3 regions of the Fusibacter sp. JL298sf-3 genome follow, and region 1 is predicted to be linked to each of the others. Evidence: riboswitches for the same ligand, from Rfam matches in the RefSeq annotation. Region 1 holds a riboswitch; each other region holds the start of a gene.
The links. A riboswitch is a leader RNA that binds a small molecule or an ion and turns the genes downstream of it on or off. The one in region 1 is predicted to bind cyclic di-GMP.
Positions count from the first base shown of each region.

Region 2: it holds a riboswitch for cyclic di-GMP, as region 1 does, so the genes downstream of both, ACR6HW_RS15165 (hypothetical protein) here and ACR6HW_RS06015 (GspE/PulE family protein) in region 1, are expected to answer to the same signal.
Region 3: it holds a riboswitch for cyclic di-GMP, as region 1 does, so the genes downstream of both, ACR6HW_RS13560 (Cna B-type domain-containing protein) here and ACR6HW_RS06015 (GspE/PulE family protein) in region 1, are expected to answer to the same signal.

Region 1 is NZ_CM132608.1:1,214,621-1,218,850, reverse strand. Features, by position in the region: gene ACR6HW_RS06030 (aromatic acid exporter family protein) at 98-961, shown strand; gene ACR6HW_RS06025 (hemerythrin family protein) at 961-1,380, shown strand; gene ACR6HW_RS06020 (prepilin peptidase) at 1,370-2,119, shown strand; cyclic di-GMP riboswitch class I at 2,193-2,277, shown strand; gene ACR6HW_RS06015 (GspE/PulE family protein) at 2,521-4,194, shown strand; gene ACR6HW_RS06010 (type IV pilus twitching motility protein PilT) at 4,187-4,230, shown strand, end outside.
Region 2 is NZ_CM132608.1:3,172,650-3,176,879, forward strand. Features, by position in the region: gene ACR6HW_RS15150 (response regulator transcription factor) at 1-597, opposite strand, end outside; gene ACR6HW_RS15155 (DUF4342 domain-containing protein) at 734-1,228, opposite strand; gene ACR6HW_RS15160 (UBA domain-containing protein) at 1,251-1,703, opposite strand; gene ACR6HW_RS15165 (hypothetical protein) at 1,924-2,157, opposite strand; cyclic di-GMP riboswitch class I at 2,182-2,267, opposite strand; gene acpS (holo-ACP synthase) at 2,528-2,899, shown strand; gene alr (alanine racemase) at 2,923-4,107, shown strand; gene ACR6HW_RS15180 (hypothetical protein) at 4,204-4,230, shown strand, end outside.
Region 3 is NZ_CM132608.1:2,873,629-2,877,858, forward strand. Features, by position in the region: gene ACR6HW_RS13560 (Cna B-type domain-containing protein) at 1-1,637, opposite strand, end outside; cyclic di-GMP riboswitch class I at 1,666-1,752, opposite strand; gene ACR6HW_RS13565 (M15 family metallopeptidase) at 2,052-2,987, shown strand; gene ACR6HW_RS13570 (DUF5050 domain-containing protein) at 3,149-4,230, shown strand, end outside.

The sequences.
Region 1 (4,230 bases):
TGACTTTACATAGGCATAGACAGATGTCGGGGCTATAATGATGAATAGTCTAAAATAAAAAGGATATAAATTAAGAAAGAATAACGAGGAGGCGCAGATGCGAAGAATTAAGTGGACATTGGGGCGAGAGGCCATGTTGTTCGATTCCCCACTATATATTTTAAAAGCTTTTACAGGCGTCTTAACGGCGTATGTGTTGTTTAAGGACCACCCCATTGTGGGGCGAGATATGATTTCTGTTCTCTTTGGGATGATGCTGACACTGGAACCGGTTAACCGGTCGGGGTGCAAGATTGCCTTTGAGCAAATAGAGGCATCGGCAATGGGAGGGCTTGTCACGGCGGTGCTCGTTGCGGCGTTTGGCGTAAACCTCGTCACTGTGCCGCTCTCAGTTGCCCTGACACTTTATTTGGCATTGACCATTAACTGGCGCGCGGTATCCCCGGTGGCGTTTTTTACAGCCATTTATATGACCCAATACCTACAAGTTGGCGCAAATGGAGCACCGAGCATGCCGCTGACTTTTGGCGTGCGCATGTTTGCCCTCTTAGCGGGGATAGCGGTGGCTTTATTTTACAATTACACGTTTTCGATTTTCTTTTATAAAGGCATGCTGAAAAAGCGCATGACCTATGTCACGGAGACTTTAGACGCTATTATGTCGAGGCACAGTGCGCTCGATGGGGTCGACGCCTATCACGAGCAAAAAGCGGACTTGGTGGCAATCCTTGGCGACATCGACGCTTTTGAAGCGCTTTTGAAGGATATGGCCCACCAAAAAAGAAAAGCCGAGCGCGTTAAAGATTACCTAATTCGTATTGACAATATAAGAGATCTGGCGCATTATTATTTAGGAGAGATTATGGAAAAAACAGCGCGTCCTGAAGTGCGACAGTGTAAAGGGGATGTGTCTGCCATTAAAACTATGATGACCCAATATGAAGTCGATAGGAGGCCATAATGAAGTGGGACGTATCGTTGAGTGTCGGTGTAGAGACGCTGGACAAACAGCATCGAGAGCTTATGGAATTAACAGATCAAACGGAGCAGCTGTTTAGGCGCGCTATGGAGGATCCCAATTTGTTTGACGAGGCGCAGGCCTTACTCAAAGGGTTGAAACGGTTTGCAACACAACATTTTTCTGATGAAGAGGCGTATCTTATCTCTGTAAACTACCCCATGTCCGAGGTACACAGTTCACAGCACCGCGGATTTATCGCGTACTTAGAAGAGGTTTCAAGCGAACGGTTATCCCACGCTCCTGAAGAGGTGCTTTTGGAACTCTTTGCGTTTTTATCGACTTGGATTGTGGACCACATTAGAGGCGATGATTTTGAGTACAAGTATTTTGTCGAACAGGTATCAGAAAATGTGGAGTAATTTTCTAGTCATCGGTCTCATCGGCCTTGCGGTGGGATCGTTTTTAAATGTTTGTATTTACAGAATCCCTCAAGGCGTAAGTGTCGTGACCCCGAGAAGTCGTTGTGGCACTTGTGAGACGGTACTGCGGCCGATTGACTTGGTGCCGGTGTTCAGCTGGCTCTGGCTTAAGGGGCGCTGTGCGCACTGCGGGACGCCTGTTTCAGCGCGTTACCTTGGCGTGGAACTTTTGACAAGTGCAGTCTTTCTAGGCATCTTTGCGCGTTTTGGCTTTCAGCTGGCGACGCCTTTTTACTGTCTGCTGTCTGCTTATTTTATAGTCGTCGCTTTTATCGATATCGACCACCACAAAATACACAACAAGAGTGTGCTCATGGGGCTCCTGTTGGCCGTGCCCCTTTGGGTCATGAGTTTTGTCGGTAAAAATCCTTTGTATACAACACCGCTTATGGGACTCGCAGGGAGTTTGGCCGGATTTTTAGTGCTCTATGGGCTGGCGCTGGTTTCCAACAAGACCACAGGCGGCAATGGCCTCGGATATGGTGACGTCAAGTTTTTTCTAGTTGTCGGCGCAGTCCTTGGGGGCGTGTACATATGGGCAGCACTTTGGTTGATGTTTGTTTGTGCCGGTGTCTACGCGGCTTTCAAAAAAGTCGTTTTCAAATCAAGTGAACGGCACTTGGCGTTGGCACCGTTTATTGTGTCGGCGTGTTTAGCGGTTGTGCTTTGGCAAGGCTAATTGGAAAGACACTTATGACAGTAAGGCGTTTATGCAGTTAAATATTTGTTTACAAGAGTATAGAAATATATTATAATAAGTTGGGCAAACTGTTTTGAAAAAACAGGGCGCAAAGCATGAAGTCTAAGGCATGGTGCTATGACGGTTCGGCTGCAGTTTACATACTGCAGCCTTTTTTATTTTCTAAAACTGTTCCCTATAGGTGCGCGTTTATACATAATCGTGTACTGTATCGTTGAGAGTTCACCGATACAGCACATCAAAGGCCTGTTCATTTCTACTTGGTTTAGGGGGCTCTATAAATAGGCGATAAAGAACTTAACAAACATCGATAAAAAATAACTGAGTTCGGCGTCAAATTGCGGTATACTGAATATAGACTATAAAAACTTGGGGGCAATATGAAATTAAAAATGAGACTTGGGGACATCCTCGTTCAAAATGGGGTAATTACAGAAGCCCAGCTGATGCAGGCCTTGGCACTGCAAAAGGATTCGGGACAGAAGCTCGGTGCTGTTCTTATTACACAAGACTGGATTACAGAAGAGCAGCTCTTTGAGGTGCTCGAACAGCAGTACGACATTCCGTATTTAGACATCAATACAATCTATATAGACCCAAAAGTACCAAAGCTGATTAGCGAATCTTTGGCGCGCAAACATTCGCTAATCCCCATTGCACTTGAGAAAAATGTGCTGAAAGTGGCCATGTCCGATCCTTTGGACATCATTGCACTGGATGATATTCGCATTATTACCGGCCTTGAGATACAGCAGGTTATCAGCTCTTCGCTCGATATCGCCAAGGCCATCAACCGCTTTTACGACACCTCTGAAACGGCGGCAAAAGCGGTAGAAGATTATAAAAGTCAAGCGGGCGTTTTAGAAGAAATCAATGACGAAGAAGACGCAGACGTTACCAATGCACCCATGGTGCGCTTGGTCAACAGCATTATTTCGCAAGCGGTGCGTTCGAAAGCCAGTGACATTCACATAGAACCTTTTGAACGCAACGTCCGCATACGCTTTCGCGTCGACGGCGATCTCAGAGAAGTGATGACGCCGGAGAAATCCACCCATGGCGCGTTGGTAACGCGTATTAAAATCATGGGGAAAATGAACATCTCCGAACGTCGACTGCCGCAAGATGGACGCGTAGAAACGACCATAGAGGGCATTCCCATCGATATGCGTATTTCGGTTTTGCCGACGGTCTATGGCGAAAAAGTCGTTATACGACTTCTCGATCGGAGCAGTCTCGTCGTTAAAAAAGACGATTTAGGCTTTACAGCACACAATTTGAGACTGGTGGAGAAAATTATGAAAGTGCCCGAGGGCATTGTTTTGGTCACCGGTCCCACCGGTAGCGGCAAGACGACGACGCTGTATTCGTTCTTAAAAGAGCTGAACAAAGTAAGCAAAAATATCATTACAGTTGAAGACCCCGTAGAGTATCGACTGGAGGGCATCAACCAAGTGCAAGTGAACAACAAAGCGGGTCTGACGTTTGCAGAGGGGTTGCGCTCTATTCTCAGACAAGACCCCGACATCGTTATGGTCGGTGAGATACGCGATGTGGAAACGGCAGAAATTGCCGTTAGAGCGGCAATAACGGGTCATGTGGTTCTCTCGACCATTCATACCAACGATACCATAAGCACCGTTACCCGCTTATCAGATATGGGGATTCCCGAATACTTAATCGCCTCCAGTGTCGTCGGTGTCGTGGCACAACGTCTCGTGAAAAAAATATGCCTAAAGTGTAAAACAGCATATACGCCAAGTGCAGAAGAACAGGCAATGCTCGGACATTCGGTACAGCATCTGTACAAAGGCACTGGGTGCAACGCCTGTAATCAAACGGGGTACTCCGGCAGAACCGCCATACACGAAGTGCTGGTTATGGACCGTGTGATAAAGACCATGGTGACCCGAAATCAGGATGCAGAAACTCTGCTTAAACAGGCCAAGGAAAGTGGTCTGGTTACCTTACAGGAGACGTGTAGGGAACTGGTGGCCGGCGGCGTGACCACCATCGATGAAATGATACGTATGACGTTTAGAGTGGATGCATAGAGGAGGCAAAGACGTGGAGATCAATTGGATTTTACA
Region 2 (4,230 bases), 1.9 Mb from region 1:
ATAGCGGATGTAGACGTCGACAATCTTCGTTTCGCCAAAATAGTCGTAGCCCCATACTTTGTCTAAAATTTGTTCGCGGGACAAGGCGATGTTTTTGTTTTCTGTCAAGTAGTGCAACAAGTCGAACTCGGTTTTGGTCAGCTCAATTGGCGTTTCGCCGTAAGCGACGGTGTACTGGTTGTAGTCGACGACGAGATTGCCGGAGACGAAGACGTTGGCGTTTGAAATCGGCGTTTGGCGCACAGTGCGGAAAATGCGGCGGATGCGCGCCAGAAGCTCTTCGATGGCAAAGGGCTTGGTCATGTAATCGTCTGCGCCGAAGTCCAGCCCCATGACTTTATCCATGGTGTCGTCTTTTGCCGTGAGCATAATAATCGGAATCTGTGAGTTGAGACGAATGCGCCTACAGACCTCCATGCCGTTGAGTCCCGGGAGCATAATGTCCAGAACGATGAGATCAAACGGCTCGGCAAGTGCGCGCTCGAGCCCCTCGCGACCGTTGTGTTCTGCTGCCACCTCAAACCCTTCGTGTTTGAGTTCCAGCTCTATAAAACGAGCGATTTTGACATCGTCTTCAATCACTAATATCTTGTGCATATTGCCTCCTAAAGCGTGGATTTAACAGTGGTAAACTGTTTGTATAATGTTATTATACCACGAGAAAGGCGCGGAAAAAGAAAAAAAGCAAGGCGGGCACCTTGCTTCATTTCATTGGGAGGACAAGGCCATGGGATTACGCTCTGCGATCCACTTCTTCTTGTTCCACTTTAACTTCTTCTTCTTGTGGTGCGCCTTTGCTTTCTGAAAACGTCTCGCCGAAGTTTACTTTTTTGCCTTTTTCATCGATGAGGATAAACTTGTAACCGAGTAGGAGCGGAATCAACAAGATGATAAGCGATACCGGGAGTGTGAACAGAATGATGAGGGACGCAATGGTCAAAGGCAAGTCGAGGACTTTGTGTCCCTTTTTACCGATGGTGAACGACGTCTTGTGCATCTTTTTAATAAAGGCGCTGACGTCGTCGAAGAAATCTCTTCTAGGCGCTTGCTTGCGACGCTCACCCTGTGCTTTTTTCTGTTTGTTGTAATTTGTTTTTTGGGAAGACTCGAGTTCGATTAAAGCTTCCACCATGTCCCCGTTGTGTCTTTCCAGGGCGTCTTTTGCTTCTTTGTAGGAAATGTTGGCTCTTTCCATGAGCATATCAATTTTTTCTAAACTTACTGACATAATAACCTCCTTATAAACGTGTTTACGATTTTGTACGTTGTCTCAGCCATTCAGAGACTTCGTTGGTCTTGCCGAACGCGCTCTTTATATACAGCTTAATACCGAAGAAAAACGGCAATGCGATGACGATTAATGAGAACGGCATCAGCCATAAGACGAAGAGCGCTACGAGTAAGAGCGGCACTTCGAAAAGCTGTACGTCATTTTTCTTCCAGATGACTTTGATGTTGAGTGAGAACTCGATGGCTTTGCAGGCTTTCTTCAAGGCCCATTTGGCTTTTTCCTGCCATTCGGGTTCCGGCTTTTCACCTTGAAAAGCGTCGTCAGTTGTGCCGGTGTCGGTTGTGTCGCCTTCGATTTGGATAATGGCTTCGATGACATCGCCGTTCGATGCCTCCAGCGCTGCTTTCGCCGTCGCATAATCGGCTCCGGTTCGTTCAATAACGCGATCGATTTGTTCAAGTGTTATCGACATGTTAACCTCCTTTTTGAGCAGTGTACCGAACTCTTGAACTCATTATAGGCGTTCATGATTAATATGACACTTACAAAAGGTTAAAAAACAGCTAGAATTTATCCAGGGGGCTGATTGACGCCAAAGCACATATTTGGTACGATGTATCTTATTCCTTGGAAAAGCGCGTAAAAAAGCCCCTTGCCACCGGCTAAAGTCCGGCGACTAGAGGCTGATTATGTTAATGTCCCATAAAGAAGAGTTTGAGTTTTTTTAAGGTATCTGAGCGATACTCCTGTCGGTGTACGAGATCGTGGTACCATTCCGCTAAGAAGATGGTCGCCATTTCGTTGCCGTGTTCGGCTTTGGCGATAAAATCACTGAGTACCGTCTCTTTAGGTGGCGCACTGTGGGATTGATACACGTATTCTTCACTGACAAACTGAAAAATCGCTTGTTTGAATTCTGTTGTCATTTTAATGCCTCCATCGTCTTTTGCTTTGGGAGTCTGGCAATCGTAGAGGAAACCTCCTTAGACCCATGACTTTGCGTCATCACCTTTCGGTAATTTTGCCTTTATCTGCTAGGGCAATTTAGCCTTTATCATTATATAATGAACAGTGTATAAACTTCAAGGTTTATCCTTAAAATAAGTCAGAAGTCACAAAGAACCTCTGAAGGTCTTTTGGTGCAATATACCCAAATGATTTCAAACAACACAAAATATTTGGAATTCAAGGTGTATTGAGAGTTCTTTGAATAGAAAGAACACGGCGTAGATTATTAAAAATTTAACACAAAACTATGAAAAATGTGTATAATGTATCTTGTGGAAGGAGTCTGCTATGAAGATAAAAAATGGGGTCGATCTCGTTGAAATCAAGCGAATTGAGGCCTTAATAACGCGTAAGGAACATTTTGTCAGACGCTTTTTTACAGAAAAAGAATGCGCGCTGTTTGAAGAAAAGAACGGGCGCGCAGAGACAATTGCGGCAAATTTTGCGGGAAAGGAAGCCATTGCCAAGGCCTTTGGAACCGGGGTGAGAGGCTTTGATTTAAACGAACTTGAAATCTTACGTGATTCCCTAGGGAAGCCATATGTCACCTTGTATGGCAGGGCTCGGGAGCGCGCAGAAGAAGACGGTTTAAAAGCCATTGAAATTTCACTTTCGCATACTGCAGAACACGCCATTGCATTTGTTATAGCAATATACTAAAATAGGGAGTGAAGAGGTTATATATGGAAGCCAGTGGATTGTTGCGCCCCGTGTGGGCAGAAATAGATTTGGATTGTGTGGCACACAATATGCGCGAGGTGAAACGCGTCGTCGAAGATGGCGTCGCGGTAATGGCGGTGATTAAAGCCGACGGTTACGGTCACGGTGCCGTACACATCGGACAAACGCTGTTGGATAACGGCGCCGACCAATTTGCGGTGGCGACGCTGTCTGAAGCCTTAGCACTTCGCCACGTCTATCGAGACGTTCCGATACTCGTTTTGGGGTACACCCCGGAGGCGTATCTGGAGCAAGCACTCGCTTGCGACATTATGGTGACGCTCTTCACCGAAACTCAAGCGGTCTTTCTGTCTGCACTTGCCGGTAGACTGGGAAAGACGGCACAGGTGCATCTAAAGGTAGATACCGGGATGCGCCGTCTGGGATTTCCCGCAACCGCTGAGACAGTAGAGATTATTTCAAACATAAGTGCATTGCCCTCTATAAAGATAGAAGGGGTATTTACGCACTTTGCCAAAGCTGATGAGGCGGACAAGTCATTTGCCCACGAGCAAGTGAGGCGCTTTTGTTCGGTGACGGATGCTTTAAAGGCACGCGGTATTGATTATGGACGGCTACACGTGTCGAACAGTGCTGGGATTATCGATTTACCCGAGTATCAGTTCGATATGGTGCGCGCCGGCATCATGCTTTACGGTCTATACCCTTCAAAAGCAGTGCGGCGTTCCACAGTCCGACTAAAAGAAGCCATGTCGCTTAAAGCGCGCATCGCTCAAGTCAGGACGATTGAACGCGGCGACGGCGTCAGTTACGGTCATCGCTTTGTCGCCGACAGCACCCGTAAAATAGCCACATTGCCCATTGGGTATGCAGACGGCTTTTCCAGATTGCTGGCAGGGCGCGTACAGGTGTCTGTAGACGGTGTAAAACGCCCGATAGTCGGCACCATCTGCATGGATCAGTGCATGGTGGATGTGACGGATCTCGAAGTGAAGCGAGACGACGAGGTGGTCTTATTCGGTATAACTGAAGGTAACGATATAAGTATTGATGTGTATGCATCGTATTTGGGTACGATTAACTATGAAGTTGTTTGTATGGTTGGAAAACGCGTACCGAGAGTATATTTTCAAAATGCAAGTATTCTACATGTCGAAGATTTTAATTTGATGCATGATTTTTTTTAAAAAATGTGGTATGATAATCTACAAGGCAAGTTAGAACTTGTACACGGAGAAGATAGCGCGGTATGGACATTTAAATGTTTTACTGGGGGTATTTTTATGAAAACACATACGCGCGGTTTACTA
Region 3 (4,230 bases), 1.7 Mb from region 1:
TGGTTGGTAAAAGTGACTGATGCGCTGGTATCGCCTCTGTTGATGAGAATCGGTTTACGCGCGCTGTTGTCGTAATTCCAAAATTCAGGGGCGGTATCGATTTCGTCTGCATAGTAAGTCACCTGACCATTTGCATCGAACTTAGAGTCTTCAATACTGAGTTGGGCGACTTTACTTGCTGTACCGGCACCTGAAACGGTAATGGCGTGAGGGCCGCTGACGAGGTTGCCGCCTGTCGGCGCATCGTAGAGGTTAATGGTAAAGGTGTTGTCACCAGTTACCGGCCCTGTGACCGTTTTGTTAATGGTGAGGGCGACTTCGGTGTTCGGCATAGTGAGGACGACCCAACCGTTGTTTGGTAGTGTCGTTTCGAGTAAACTGCCACGATTGTCTTCATACGGTGTGTATGGGTTGCCTTCATGTACTGTAAATTTCGACTTGGCGCTATCGTTGGTGTAGTGTGTTCCAGCAGACGCCGAGTCTTTAAGTTTGACTTTGATGATAACGGCGTTGACTTTCTCAGTGTCTACAGAAGTGGCGCCTGAGTCCATTGTTTTAAATTCATCTCCCGGGATGGTCCAAGTGAGTTTGCTGCCGTCTTGTGTGACGCCTGTAGGAAGGGCGCCGTCCACTTCAAAAGCGTCTCCGAGAACGTCCTCGATGACGACGTTTGAATAAGTGCCAGACGAGAGCTTTTCAATTGGTTTGACATTGATGTACGGGTCGATAATATCGACGATGATGTCGAGGAGCTCAGAAGCGCCGTCGACAGTGGTGCTGCTACCGTCAGACCAGTATTTGTGGTTGAAAGCATCGCCGCCTCTGTAATAGACAGTATTTGATTCTGTCGGCATGAGGGTGGCAATGGCGTAGGGTGATGTCCCAATTTCAAAACCAATGGTGTAGATGTCGAGGTTGGCGGTGGCGTTTTTCGCCTTCATGGCTTCTTTTACAGTCTCCCAGACGTGGTCACCACTGCTGTTTGCACCGTTTCCACCGCGGTATTCAGTTCCAAACATGTTTTTCTTGTAGTAGTAAGTTGGGTAGCCATCGCTCATAAGGATGATAATTGGTTTGCGAGAGGTGTCGGAACGGTTGGTCATCATTCTGCTGGCGTCTCTGAAAGCGTCCTGTGTAAATGTACCACCATCTGCCTCCAAGTCGTCGATCTTGTTTTCAAGCGTCGTCGCGTTGTTAGTGAAGTCGACGCGGTTGCTGTAATTGGCGTAAGAACTGAACGGCAAAATCGCCACGCGGTTGCCGTCGACACTTAGAATCTTGTCGATAGCCGATTTTGCGGCGTTTTTCATGGAAGTCATTCTGCCGTTGCTGCCCATTGAACCGGAGCGGTCCAGGACCAGTAAGACGTCGATGAGTTCCTGTGGATCGGGATTGTCCAGTTTGAAGTTTTGCCCGAGTGCGGTGAGTTTGATTTCAAAGTTGCCGTCGCCCATGTCGTAAACGGACTTATCGGTAAATACTTGTCCGTCAGAGAGCGCGGTCGGAAGAGGTGTTGGCGCATCGGCGCCAGAATCCGACAATATCGGCGTCAATGCCGCTGCAAAAGACAGTGGCGGCAAGGTGCCGACTATGAGCAGTAAGCTCAATAGAAGGGAAAAGATTTTTTTGGTTCGCATGTAAACACTCCTTTGCCAAAAAATTGATTTTGGCAGTCGGACGATCATCGTGGTAAACCACCTTAGACTCCAGACTTTGCGTCCCAAGCTTTCGCTAGGTTTGCCTTTTTCGTTACATGTAAAATAAGGATAGAGTTTTCTATCGGCATGTGTGTAAGAAATGGAATCCCCCAGTAGTCACAGATGATGTATGTATTGATTGATGGAATGCTTGGTAGGATTATCGGTATGACAATCACTTGTGAAAAACAGATGCCCCCAATTTCTAACTTGTATTTATTATAATACGCAATTTCAGCAAAAGTAAACCTTTGTTATTGATTTCACGATAGGAAAAGTAGATAAATTGGGCTTTTTCCATTATAATATTAAAAGAAATTCAACCTCAATAAAAAGATATGACAGGAGTAAGAGATGACTAGGCAGGAAATTGAAAAAAAGCGTTTTTGGTTTCGCGTGAGGGTACTCACAGTATTGGCACTAATTGTATTAGGAGGGCGATGGGCTTTTAAGGGGATTCAAAGTATGTTGTCAGAAGATGGACAAGTGCCGGCAGTGGCGGAACCCCCTATGGCAGAAGAAGCGCAGCCGGTAGTTGAGACACCGACTGTGGAGGCGGCTTTGCCTTTTGAAGAGGTGCCTTATTACACGTCAGAAAATGCCGAGCGGTATGAGGCATATGCTACGCGTTACCCTGAATACGACGATGCGCGTGTGGTGCGAGAGGTCAACATGAAGCTCGATTACGCATTTTACAGCGACGATGCCATTGAGCCGGCAGCGCAGATGAACACGCTTATGGTACTCTGCAACAAGTTCAATCAAATTCCTGCGGACTACAAAATCGAACAGTTGACTGATGTGCCGGCGTCCTATCATTTGAACGATTCGAAGACCTACAGACTCGACCAAAGAGCTTTAGATGCTTTTGTAGAGATGCACAGTGCGGCAAAAGCCGAGGGCGTGTCCTTGACCATTGTCTCTGCTTACAGGACACATGATTTTCAAAAACGCCTCTACGACAACTATGTGGCACGTAGTGGTAAATCTGAAGCCGATCGCTTTTCTGCGCGTCCGGGACATTCTGAACACGAGACTGGGCTCGCCATAGACCTCAACCAGATTGCCGAGCGGTTTGAAGATACGGAGGCCTTTCGATGGCTTTCTGACAACGCGCACACTTACGGCTATATTTTACGTTACCCAAAGGGACTTGAAGGGGAAACGGGGTATATGTATGAGCCCTGGCACTATCGATTTGTCGGAAGAGAAGTGGCAGAATTTATAAAAACAGAAGACATCACTTTTGACGCGTACCACGCCATGTACCTCGTCAATCCTTCAAAATAATTAAAACCCAGTGACGACGAAATGCCCTCTGTCACCTCGATGGAGGTCATTGCTTCTTCACTGGGTTTTTGTAATTTTCTGAAAAATGTAAGGGTTTAAGATGACGTTTCCGGCGATAATATGTTAAACTATAAAAAAATATTTTTTTATGGGGGATACATATGAAGGGGTATAAATGGCTTGTGATGGTACTTTTGTTGACGTTGGTCGGATGTCGGGGAACTGTTTTAGAAGCGCCTGAAGAAAAACCGTTAGGAGACGAACCCTATGCGGCAATGAACTGGATGCATTTTAAGAAGATGGCAATGGACGACTCGTATTACTATATCTCAGATGATGTTGTACATTCTGAAGAAATGTACCGGCTGAACAAAGTGAAACGCGATGGGACGACGCGAGAAGTGCTGCTGGATACAGGCGTGAGCTTTTTATGGGATAAAGACGACTGGCTGTACTTTGTTGCCCCCTTAGAAGAGGTTGGCGAATACGATAACCCTTATCGCGTTTATAAAATGAAGAAAGACAGCACTGAACTGACGCAAATTGAAAAGGCACCGTCTTCAGCGGCGTATCTCTATGAGGAGAAGCTTTATTATACGGTAGAACTGGATAATGCGCCCTTGAGGAATTTATGTGCTTACAATATTGTTACTGAGGAAAAGCATGTATTTGAAGACATCTACCCAAGAGATTATATGATAATTGGTTCGGGCCTTTACTATATGACTCATGGGTTCGATACACTTTGGTATTTAGATTTAGAGACTTTGGAAAACAAAGTGTTTTCAGATGAGATTGCCACATTTGGTGGTGTATTCAACATCATAGATGATTATTTTTATGCGAACTGGAATCGATACAATCTCGAGACAATGGAAGTGGAGCCTTTAGGCACCGGTGGGCGCGCTGTTCAATACGAAGAAGAGGGTGCCTATCATATATACTACCGAGAGCCAGAAAAGCAAGATATGGACGATTACACCGTATGCTACACCGATTACGTTTCAGGGGAAACTCAGGTGTTTGACGTGCCGCTAATTGTATCTAACAACTATCTGATGCGCATGGAGGACTGGCTTTACTTCCACGCACGTCCAAAAGAAAAAGACAGTGTGTACCATTGGTACCGCATCCAAATTGATGGGAGCGGCCTTGAGAAAGTCGAACTATCTGAAAATGTAGAGCGTAACCAGTCGAAATCACATACGAAAGAGTTTAGTAGTGAGCCCCATGAGACAGTTCC